One region of the Billgrantia sulfidoxydans genome, then DNA from elsewhere that is predicted to be linked to it. Evidence: riboswitches for the same ligand, from Rfam matches in the RefSeq annotation. Region 1 holds a riboswitch; the other holds the start of a gene.
What was found. A riboswitch is a leader RNA that binds a small molecule or an ion and turns the genes downstream of it on or off. The one in region 1 is predicted to bind cobalamin.
Positions count from the first base shown of each region.

Region 2: linked by a shared signal. The riboswitch ahead of HNO51_RS00935 (TonB-dependent receptor domain-containing protein) and the one ahead of HNO51_RS13695 (TonB-dependent receptor domain-containing protein) in region 1 are both predicted to bind cobalamin.

Region 1 is NZ_CP053381.1:2,958,103-2,963,922, reverse strand. It holds gene cobD (threonine-phosphate decarboxylase CobD) at 1-213, shown strand, start outside; gene HNO51_RS13715 (bifunctional adenosylcobinamide kinase/adenosylcobinamide-phosphate guanylyltransferase) at 210-770, shown strand; gene cobS (adenosylcobinamide-GDP ribazoletransferase) at 767-1,525, shown strand; gene HNO51_RS13705 (histidine phosphatase family protein) at 1,477-2,118, shown strand; gene HNO51_RS13700 (bifunctional adenosylcobinamide kinase/adenosylcobinamide-phosphate guanylyltransferase) at 2,070-2,498, shown strand; cobalamin riboswitch at 2,551-2,780, shown strand; gene HNO51_RS13695 (TonB-dependent receptor domain-containing protein) at 2,933-4,741, shown strand; gene HNO51_RS13690 (cobalamin-binding protein) at 4,788-5,657, shown strand; gene HNO51_RS13685 (FecCD family ABC transporter permease) at 5,668-5,820, shown strand, end outside.
Region 2 is NZ_CP053381.1:201,322-207,141, forward strand. It holds gene HNO51_RS00925 (hexameric tyrosine-coordinated heme protein) at 1-194, shown strand, start outside; gene hmpA (NO-inducible flavohemoprotein) at 394-1,566, opposite strand; cobalamin riboswitch at 2,092-2,307, shown strand; gene HNO51_RS00935 (TonB-dependent receptor domain-containing protein) at 2,463-4,298, shown strand; gene HNO51_RS00940 (cobalamin-binding protein) at 4,345-5,208, shown strand; gene HNO51_RS00945 (FecCD family ABC transporter permease) at 5,276-5,820, shown strand, end outside.

The sequences.
Region 1 (5,820 bases):
GCCAACTTCCTGTTGTTCAGGGATGCTTGGCTTCAGGAGGCTCGCGGCGGGTCGATGCCGGCGCTGCTGGAACACCTGGCGCGCGGTGGCATTCTCGTCCGTCATACCCACCGTTTCATCGGCCTCGAGGGCGCCTGGCTGCGGGTGGCGGTGCGCTCGCGGCCGGAGAACCGGGCGCTGGTCGAGGCCATCGCGCGTTGGAGACATCCATGATCGCCTTCATCAGCGGCGGGGCGCGCTCCGGCAAGAGCACCCATGCCGAAGCCCTGGCGCGGCGCTGGCAGGCCGAGCGGGGCGGGGCCCGCTACTACCTGGCGACCGCCAGGAGCGGCAGCGACGGCGAGTGGCAGGCCCGCATCGGCCGCCATCGGCAAGCCCGGGGCGAGGGCTGGATCACCCTGGAGGAGCCGGTGGATCTGGTCGCCGCCCTCGAGCGGGTGGCGCCCGGCAGCACGCTGCTGCTCGACTGCCTGACCCTGTGGGCCAGCCAACTGCTCTATGCAAGCGAGTATGCCGGCGAACTCGACGAGGCGCGGGGCATCGCCATGCTCGAGCGCCTGCTGGCCGAGGCCCGGCGACGCGACGTGGCGCTGGTGATCGTCTCCAACGACGTCAACGAGGGCATGCCCCCCGAGGACGCCGAGGTGTGGCGCTACCTGGCCTTCCTGCAGCGGGCTCACCGCCTGGTGGCGCAGGAGGCGGACGAGGTGATCCAGGTGATGGCCGGGCTGCCGCAGGTGTGGAAACGCCGTGGTGGGGAGCGCTCATGAAAGACGCCGCCTTTGGCCTGGTGCTGGCGCTGCAGTTCCTCACCCGCCTGCCGCTGCCGTTCGCCTGCCCCTGGACGCCGGCCACCCGGCGCTGGGCGGTGCGCTGCTATCCGCTGGTGGGCGTGCTGCTCGGCGGCCTGCTGGCGGCGGCGGCCGCTCTGCTCGAGAACCTGCTACCCGCGCCGCTGCTGGCGCTGGCCCTGCTCACGCTGTGGGTGGCGCTCTCCGGCGGGCTGCACCTGGACGGCCTGATGGACGTGGCCGACGCCCTGGGCAGCAACGCGCCGCTGGAGCGCAAGTGGGAGATCATGAAGGATCCCCATGTGGGCAGCTTCGGCATCCTGGCGCTGGTGTTCCTGCTGCTGTGGAAGGCTGCGCTGCTGTTCGTGCTGCTCGACGCCGGCGCCGGCCTGCTGCTGCTGGTGATGATCCTGGGGCTGGGCCGCCTGGCAGCCGTGGCGCTGCTGGTGGTGGCCCCGGCGGCACGGCGCGAGGGCATGGCCGCCAGCTGGAAGCGCGATCTTTCACCGCGCGATCTCTGGCTCGCGGCGCTGCCGCTGCTGCCGCCGGCCGTGCTGGTGCCGGGAGGAGTGTGGCTGTGCCTTGCACTGGCGCCGTTCCTGATGCTCTATGCCTGGGGCATGCTGCGCGCCTTCAAGGGCATCAACGGCGACATCGTCGGAACCGCAATCGAGGGAGGAGAGCTATGGCTGCTGCTGGTCGCCTGGAGCTGGTGGTCGTTCGTCACGGGGTGACGCAGTGGAACCGCGAGCATCGCTACCAGGGGCAGCGCGACATCCCGCTGCTGCTGCCCGACGCCCTGCCGGGCCTCGACCGGCTGCGCGAGGCGCTGGCGGAGCAGAGCTTCGATGCCGTGCACTGCAGCGACCTGACCCGCTGTCGGCAGACCCTGGCGCACGTGATCGAAGGGCGCGAGCAGGCCTGGCCGATGCACTTCGATGCGCGCCTGCGTGAGCTCGACTTCGGCGACTACGAGGGGCGCACCTATGATGAGCTGAAGTCGCAGCCCTTCTATCGCGCCTGGATCGACAGCGAAGGCCAGCAGCCGCCGCCCGGCGGCGAGTCCACCGCCGAGCTGCGCCAGCGGCTCGACGACTGGTTCGCCGATCTCGTGAACGGCTGCTCGCCGCACAGCCACCATCGCGCGCTGGTGGTCTGCCATGGCGGCGTGATTCGAGAGCTGCGCCGCCGCTTCGAGGACATCGGCTTCTGGGAGGGCGGCGTCGTTCAGGCCGAGGGGCGGCGATTCACCTTCACTCATGACGGGGAGCGCTGGCAATGCAACTCTTCATCGGCGGTACCTGCGCCGGCAAGCGCGGCGTCGTAAGGCAGCGCTTCGAGGAGCCCCGCTGGCACTCCGCCCATGCGGGAGGCCGGCTCGAGGCGTGGCCATCGGTGGCCGACACCTCATGCCTGGTGCTGGAGGGCTGGGAACGCTGGATCGGCGAGCGGCTCGCCGCCGAGCCCGACGACGACCGGCTGCGTCAGGCCATGGCACGGGAGCTCGATGCGCTGCGGGACTGGGAAGTCGCGCAGGGCGGCCAGGCCGTGCTGATCGTGGTGGAAATGGGCCGCGCCGTCGTGCCCCTCGGCCGCGAGAACAGGCGCCTGCGCGACCTCAACGGCTGGCTCGCCCAGGACGCCACGGCTCGCTGCGAGCGGGTGTGGTACGTATGGAATGGCCTGGTGAAAGGGCTAACTCGTTGATCCATATCAGCCAGAGCGCAACGATGCGTTGACGCCCGGCGCTACGGTTGCTAGCTTACGCCCACTCTCAGGTGCCTCATTGTCATTTCGAGGTTAAACGGGAAGTCGGTGGTCCTCTTCAGGTTTGAAGAAGGCGCATTCCGACGCTGCCCCCGCAACGGTGATCGAGTGTGGGTCCATCATCGCGCCACTGTGCTCAAGCATGGGAAGGCGATGGGCCCGAAGCGTGCCGTCGACGCTTCGCTCGTCAGCCCGGAGACCGGCCTGAGAGCGGGAAAGCTCGACAAATCGTTCGGCTCTCCCTTCATGCCGGGTTGCGGTGGGTAACCTCGAGGCAGGGCAGACGCCTCACTTCTCTCCCTTTCTCGACTCCCATGCCGCCCGGCTTCGCAAAGAAGACCGTGCGGGTAGGCACGGCGAGCAAGGGAATCAGAATGAAAACCAAGCATCATCTGGCCGCCTTTGGCCTGGCCGCGCTTCCGCTGGCCGTTCAGGCTCAAGATCCGACCGGCGAGAGCGCCGATGCCGTGGCGCTCAATCCGCTGGTGGTCACCGCCACCCTGGCGCCGCGCACCGCCGACGAGAGTCTCTCCTCCGTGACCGTGCTCGACGAGGCCACCCTGCGCCGGCAGGATCCCACCAGCGTGACCGATCTGCTGCGAGGGCAGCCGGGGGTCGACGTCAACGACCGCGGATCATTCGGCAAGGCGAGCAGTATCTACCTGCGCGGTACCGGCAGTGAATCGACCGTGCTGATGATCGACGGCATCCGCCTGCGCTCCGCCACCGCCGGAGGCGCGGCCTGGCACTATCTCGACCCGCGCATGTTCCAGCGCGCCGAGATCGTGCGTGGCCCGCGCGGCAGCCTGTACGGTGCCGATGCCGTGGGCGGCGTGGTTCAGCTCTTCACCCATGAGGCGCAGGAGGGAGGACCGCACCCGCGCATCTCCGCAGGTGGTGGTTCCTTCGACACCCAGCGCTACAGCGCCGGGCTTTCCGGCAGCAGCGGCGGCACCCGCTACAGCTTCGCCGGCAGCCGTTTCACGACCGACGGCACCCCGCTGCGCCGCGATGGTGAGGACAAAGGCTACGACAACACCTCGACGCTGGCACGCCTGGCGCATACCTTCGATGGGGGGGGGGAGGTGGGCATGCTGGCCCTGCGTGCTCGAGGCGGCAACGCTTTCGTCGACGGCGAGAGCGACTTCGTGCAGCAGGTGGCAGGCATCTATGGCGAACTGCCTGTGACCGAGCGGTGGACCAGCCGACTGACATTGAGTGAAGCTCGCGATGAGCTCGACACCTTCAATACCGACTTCCCTTCGCTCATCGAGACCCGGACCCAGACCGCCCGCTGGCAGAATACCCTGAGTTTCGGCATGCATGAGTTGATCGCCGGCGTGGAGCATAGCGAAGACAAGGTATCGGGCACCACGGATTTTGCCGTCTCCAGCCGTGACAACAGCGCCGTCTTCACCCAGGGTCTGCTCGATTTCTCGCCCTTCGCCGTACAGGCCGGGCTGCGTTACGACGATAACGAAGCCTATGGCGACGAGGTCACCGGCAGCCTGGCACTGGGCTATGATCTGGATGATGCTCATACCCTGCGAGCCAGCTACGGTACTGCCTTTCGCGCGCCGACGTTCAACGACCTGTACTGGCCGAACTCCGGCAACCCCGAGCTCAATCCGGAAACCTCCGAAACCATCGAAGTGGGTGTGCGCGGCCAATATCGGCAATGGTTCTGGGATTTGGCGGCCTATCGCACCGAACTCGACGACATGATCGCCTGGGCACCGACCCCGAGCGGGCTCTGGGCGCCGCAGAACATTGCCGAGGCACGGATCCGCGGCGTCGAACTGTCGAGTGGCGTCGAACTCGGGGAGTGGACGCTGGCTACGGCACTGACATGGACCGATCCGGAGAATCGTAGCGGTGCCGATGCCGGCAATCGTATTCAGCGTCGCGCCAGCCAGAGCGCCCGCTTCGACGTGGACCGCGAGCTGGGCGACTGGTCCTTGGGCGGGTCCTGGATCCTGCAAGGCGATCGCTACGACGATGCGGCCAACCAGGATCGTATCGGCGGCTTCGGGCTGGTCAACCTGCGTGCCGGCTGGGAGTTTGCCCCGCTGTGGTCGGCCCGCCTGACGCTGGAGAACGCGCTGGACAAGGAGTACGAGACCGCACGTGACTATCCCAACGCCGGCCGCGCGGCCTTCGTCAGTGTTCACTTCGGCCAGTAGCGGCCGCTTCGGCGGGGCCCTTGGCCCCGCTGCTGTTTCCGCTGCCTTGCTGGCGCTGGCCCTGCTGGGGCCGGTGGCCGGCGAGGTACGCGCCGCTTCGCTGTGCGCCATCGACGACCGCGACCGCGAGGTGTGCCTTTCGGCCCCGGCAGAGCGCATCGCCGCGCTTTCGCCGGGCGCGACCGAGCTGGTCTATGCCGCGGGGGCGGGAGAGAAGGTGGTGGCGGTGGTGGCCTACAGTGACTATCCGCCCGAGGCTCAGGCGGTCACGTCGGTGGGCAGCCACACGCGTATGGACCTGGAGACCCTCGTTTCGCTGCGCCCCGACCTGGTGATCGGCTGGGTCACCGGCAACCCGCCCGAGCAGCTCGAGACCATTGAGGCGCTGGGCATGCCGGTGTTCTACATCGAGCCGCGGGACTTCGAGGGCGTGTCCCACGCCATCGAGCGGCTGGCGCGGCTCGCCGACACCCGCGAGGCGGGTGACCGCGAGGCCGCCGAGTTCCGCGATGGCATGGCGGCACTCGCCGAGCGCTACGCCGAGGCCGAGCCGATCTCGGTGTTCTACCAGGTGTGGGACGAGCCGCTGATGACCATCAACGACGACCACCTGATCGGCAAGGTGCTGACCCTGTGCGGCGGGGTCAACGTCTTCGGCGAGCTGTCGCGGCTGGTGCCGCGCATCGACGACGAGTCGGTGCTGGCCGCCGACCCCGAGGCGATCCTGGCCGGTGGCATGGGCGAGGAGAACCGGGAGTGGCTGGCTCACTGGGAGCAGTACCCCGACCTGGCCGCGGTGGAGCGCGGCAATCTCTACTTCGTGCCGCCGTCGCTGATCCAGCGCCCCACGCCGAGGCTGCTGGAGGGCAGCCGGCTGTTTTGCGAGAAGCTCGACCGTGCCCGTGACAAGCGCTGACGCCATGCGCATGCCGCGCCGACGCTCGCTGTGGCTGCCGCTGGGGACGCTGGCCCTGCTTGGGCTGGCGGCGCTGCTGGTGTCGGTCACGTGGGGCAGCGCCGCGCTCACCCTTGGCGATGTGTGGGCGGTAGTCCGGGGCGAGGGCAGCCCCCTGGCGCGC
Region 2 (5,820 bases), 1.7 Mb from region 1:
CTCCTCAGGAGGGGTTTGCCCTGGCCGTGAAACTATCGCAGAAGGGTGTCGCCACGACACAGACCGATGCCGAAGTGCGAAAAGAGCTACGACCGGAGTACGCAGCAGATCCCAACAGCCTTATTGCCATTTCGCATGTCATTGCGACCCATTTCCAGACGGTGGCTGCGGCTAACGACTACTGGCGCGAGTGACCGGTCCAGTTAAGACACTATCGCTAACTCCAAGCCGAATGATCTGGCTCGGATGCTATTTCTGCTTGGCGCTGTTCGCGCACGGCATCAGATGCCTCGATGCAGTGTTCAGCGCGGTAGGCGCTGATGGGTCATGGCGCGAAATGCTCGACCCCGCCAAAGATGGCCTGTGCCTTTGACGGGGCTAGTAGTGAGAGTATCAGGCAGCTTCAATAGGGCGGGACGGGCCGAAGTGCTCAAAGTGGCGTCGATCCTCTTCAACGCCGAGCTCTGCCAAGGCCTGGTTCACCGCACTCATGAAACCCTGGGGGCCAACGAAGTAGCAGCGCGGGTTGGATGCGGGCAGGTAGTGTCTCAGTAGCTCGCGATCGAGGCGGCCGCAGTGGTCGGCATCGTCGCCGTGTTCGTGTATGGCGACGACCTTGAGCTTAGAGGGATGCACTTCGCGCATCGCGGCGACCTCCTGCCGGAAGGCGTGATGCTCGGCGTCGATGGCGGCATGAAGATAGACTACCTGCCTACCCTCGGCCAGCGCCTGGCGAGCCAGCGGCAGAATAGGTGTCTGGCCCACTCCACCGCTGATCAACAGCAGCGGTTCATTGCCTCCCTGTAGCGTAAGCTCCCCGGCCGGTGGCAGAAGGTCTACGCTGTCGCCAACGTTGAGCACGTCGTGAAAGTAGCGGCTGGCTCGACCCTCGGGCTCACGCTTGATCGAGATCCGATAGGTGCGGCCATTTGGCAGGTCCGAGAGGCTGTAGTGGCGATAGAGCGTCTCGCCCTCGATACCGAGTCGCACGCCGATGTACTGGCCGGGCTCATGATCTGCTACCGGGCCTTCGTCCTCCGGCTCGAGGACGAAGGAGCGAATCATCGCGCTTTCTTGCCGAGTCGCGGCGATGCGGAATCGACGTAAACCGCGCCAGCCACCGGGTTTCAGAGCGAAAGCCTGGTACCGACGATCCTCCAGCTCAATCAACAGGCCGGCCAGCTCTTCATAGAGCGCTGCCCACGCTTCGGCGATCTCTGGCGTCAGAGCGTCACCCAGCTCCTCGCCGATGGCGGCCATCAGGCACTCGCCGACAATGGGGTACTGGTCGGGCTGAATGCCCAGCGACACGTGTTTCTCTACCACTGTGGCCAGCACTCCTCTCGCCCTGGCGGGATCCTGGCGCAGCTGCACGTAGGCCAATACGGCACCGGCCAGGGCCCGTTGCTGGGCACCGCTCTGCTGGTGCGCCTCATTGAACAGCGAGGCCACGTCGGGGTAGCGCTTGAACATCAACGGATAGAAATGCTGGGTAATGGCATCGAGGTGCTCTGCTACCACCGGGGCGGTGGCCTCGATGAGCTGCTCCTGCTGTGAGGTGAGCATGAGGGTCTCCTTCGTCGGGGAAATTATAATAAGCATGTAAAATACTTGTTATTTGGTGCGCGAACCTGAGGCGAATTGTCGCAGAGCAAAGCAAACCCATCATAACGTGGGGGCGCAAAGGATCGAAAAGCAAGAAGGGCTGCTACAAAGGCACTCCTGCAGGGGGGCCGGGGAACGTCAGCCCTTAGTACACGGTGGCTTTTTTAGTATATCTAGCGCTTCTGATGCACGCTTCAGCTCGGCCTTCCCGCATGGCCTGCAACTTTTTGTTCTCGATGGTGCCGGCAATTTCCGGGAGGCTGCAGATGAATGCGTCATCAGAGCCGCCCGGTCGGTGGTCGAACGCACGGTCTCTCGGAACGTGAAGCTCAGCACCCCGACCGAGCCCGTGAGTGCTTGTGGATCAAGCTGGCTGGTTACGACCACGAGGCGTTCGGCCGCCATGGGCTCGTCAACCGCCTGATATGGCAGGGCATGTCGCATTCCGGCACGCCGCTGTCGTTGACCGTGCGGGGTCGGATTGCTAGCTTAGCGACACTCTCAGGTGCCCTAGGCGCGCGCAGACGCGCCGGGGTGAAACGAGAAGTCGGTGCGCCTCGTGCCATTCCGACGCTGCCCCCGCAACGGTAATCGAGTCAAGGAAAGCCTTACACCACTGTGCCCTGACACGGGAAGGTGGCCTTCTGGGACGTTAATTGTCCACTCGTCAGCCCGGAGACCGGCCAGAGAGTGCAGGAAATGCTGTATGACAGCGTTTCCCTCATGCCGGGTTGCGGTGGGCGACTCCGAGGCAGGGCTGGCGCCGCCGTTCACCTCTCCCTTTCTCGATCCCTTTCCCGCCAGCCGGCTTCGCCTAGAAGACCGTGCGGGTAGGCACGGCGAGCAAGGGAATCAGAATGAAAACCAAGCATCATCTGGCCGCCTTCGGCCTGGCAGCGCTTCCTCTGGCCGTTCAGGCCCAGGCCACTGTCACGCAAGACACCGATATTGTCGCCCTCAATCCCATGGTGATCACCGCCACCCTGGCGCCGCGCACCGCCGACGAGACGCTCTCCTCGGTGACCGTGCTCGACGAGGCCACCCTGCGGCGTCAGGACCCCACCAGCGTCACCGATCTGCTGCGCGGCCAGCCCGGAGTGGACGTCAGCTCCAACGGCAGCTTCGGCAAACAGAGCAGCGTGTCGATTCGCGGCACCTCGAATAACCAGAGTCTGCTGATGATCGACGGCATTCGCCTGCGCTCCGCTACGGATGGCGGCCCTGCGTGGCAGTACCTCGACCCGCGCATGTTCCAGCGCGCCGAGATCGTGCGCGGCCCGCGGGGCAGCCTCTACGGCGCCGACGCGGTAGGCGGCGTGGTGCAGCTCTTCACCCATGACGCTCAGGAGGGCGGCCCGCACCCGCGCATCTCTGCAGGCGGCGGCTCCTTCGATACCCAGCGATACAGTGCAGGACTCTCCGGCAGTAGCGGCGGTACCCGCTACAGCTTTGCCGGCAGCCACTTCACCACCGATGGCACGCCGGTGCGTCGTGGTGGTGAGGATATGGGGTACGACAACACCTCAGCGCTGGCGCGAATGTCGCACACCTTCGATAGCGGCGCAGAAGTGGGATTTCTGGCGCTGAGAGCCCGCGGTACCACGGAGTATGACGAGAGCGGCTCCATGGCCACGACTGATTATATGCAGCAGGTGGCGGGAATTTATGGAGAACTGCCGGTAACTGACAGCTGGAGTAGTCGCTTGACGCTGAGCGAAGCGCGCGATGAAAGCGTCAACCACTTCTGGGGGTCTATCCTTGATACGCAGACACGCACGGCCCGCTGGGAGAACACGCTGACTTCAGGGGGGCATGAGTTGATTATCGGTGCGGAGTATATGAACGATAGCGTGGCCGGTAGTGTCACGGGGAATATGCCATGGGATGGTCCTTATGACATCGAGGAGCGTGATAACAAGGCCGTTTTCGGCCAGGCGCTACTCGATTTCGAACCGTTAGCCGTTCAAGCCAGCCTGCGTTATGACGATAACGAAGCCTACGGTGACGAGATTACCGGTAGCCTGGCGCTGGGGTATGACATCAATTCCCACCATACCCTGCGAGCCAGCTATGGCACCGCCTTCAAGGCGCCAACTTTCAACGACCTTTATTGGCCGGGGTTTGGCAATCCCGAGTTAGAAGCGGAAACATCCAAAACGGTGGAGCTCGGAGTACGTGGCCAATATGTGCGCTGGTTCTGGGATGCCGCAATCTATCAGACCGATATTGACAACCTGATCGTCTGGCAGCAAATGGGGCAGCCGACAACGAACGTACCCACTACGCGTATCCGTGGCGTCGAACTCTCCGTGGGCGCTGAGGTAGATGATTGGACGTTAGCTGCCGCCGCGACCTACACCGACCCTGAAGATCGGGCTACCGGAAATCGTCTTAGGCGCCGTTCCAGTCAGAGCGCCCGCTTCGACGTGGATCGTGAGCTGGGCGAGTGGTTCCTGGGGGGCTCCTGGGTTCTGCAGGGCTATCGCTACGAAGATGCTGCCAACACGGATCGAATCGGTGGCTTCGGGCTGGTCAATCTGCGTGCCGGCTGGCAGTTTGCACCGCTGTGGTCGGCTCGACTGACTGTGGAGAATGCCCTTGATAAAGAGTATGTCACGACACGTTTCTTCGATGACGATGACTACCTCAACGCCGGTCGTGCGGCCTTCGTCAGTGTCCACTTTGGCCAGTAGCGGCCGGTTCGGCGGGGCCGTTGGCCCCGCCGTAGGTTTCAGCGCCTTGCTGGCCCTGTCGGGGCCGGCGGCCGGCGAGGCGTATGCCGATTCGCTCTGCGCCACCGACGACCGCGACCGCGAGGTGTGTCTGCCGGTGCCCGCCGGTCGCATCGCCGCGCTGTCGCCCGGTGCGACCGAGCTGGTCTATGCCGCCGGGGCCGGTGACCAGGTAGTGGCCGTAGTGGACTACAGCGACTACCCGCCGCAGGCCCAGGCGGTGCCTTCGCTGGGCAGCCATACGCGCATCGACATGGAGCGCCTCGTCGCCCTGCGGCCCACACTGGTGATCGGCTGGGTGACCGGCAATCCCTCCGAGCAGCTGGAGATGCTGGAGGCGCTCGGCCTGCCGGTGTTCTACCTCGAGCCGCGGTCCTTCGAGGGCGTGGCCAGCGCCATCGAGCGCCTGGGACGCCTGGCCGGCACAGCCGATGCCGCGGATCGCGAGGCGAGGCGCTTTCGCGACGGCATGATCGAGCTTCGAGAACGCTATGCCGGGCGAGCACCGGTGCGCGTCTTCTATCAGGTGTGGGACGAGCCGCTGATGACCGTCAACGACGCGCACCTGATCGGCTCGGTGCTGACCGCCTGCGGTGGCGTCAACGTTTTCGGCGACCTTGAGCGCCTGGTGCCGCGCATCGGCGACGAGTCGGTGCTCGACGCCGACCCCGAGGCGATATTGGCCGGCGGCATGGGCGAGGAGAGCCGTGAATGGCTCACCCACTGGGAGCAGTACACGAACCTCACGGCGGTGGCGGAGGGCAACCTCTTCTTCGTGCCGCCGTCGCTGATCCAGCGCCCCACGCCGCGCCTGCTCGAGGGCAGCCGGCTGTTCTGCGAGAAACTGGAGGCAGCCCGTGCACGCCGCTAGGTACTCACTGGTCGCTGTCAGGCACGGAGGGCTGGCCTTCCCGCTGGGCCTGCTGGCGCTGGCGGCGATGGCCGCCATGGCGTTGGCGGTGTCGGTCGGCAGCGTCAACATCACCCCCGCCGCGCTGTGGGAGGTGGCCCTGGGGCGCGGCGACGCCCTGGCGCGCATCTTGGTGTTGGAGCTGCGTGTGCCGCGGGCCCTCTCGGCATTTGCCACCGGTGGCCTGCTGGCATTGGCCGGTGCGCTGATGCAGGTATTGCTGCGCAATCCCTTGGCGGACCCCTACGTGCTGGGCCTCTCGGGCGGTGCCGCAGTGGGAGCGCTGGCGGCGATGCTTGCCGGGTTGGGCGGCGCGGTGATCAGCGGCTCGGCTTTCGCCGGGGCCTTTCTCTCGACACTGCTGGTTTTTGGCCTGGCCCATGGCACCGGCAGTTGGACGCCTTCCCGCCTGCTGCTCACCGGCGTGGTGGTGGCGGCCGGGTGGGGCGCGGTGGTCACGTTGATGCTGGCGGTGAGCCCCGTTGAGCGTCTTCCCGGCATGCTCTACTGGCTGATGGGCGATCTATCCTACGCCCACACACCCGGCTATCCGCTCGTCGTGCTGCTGGGGGT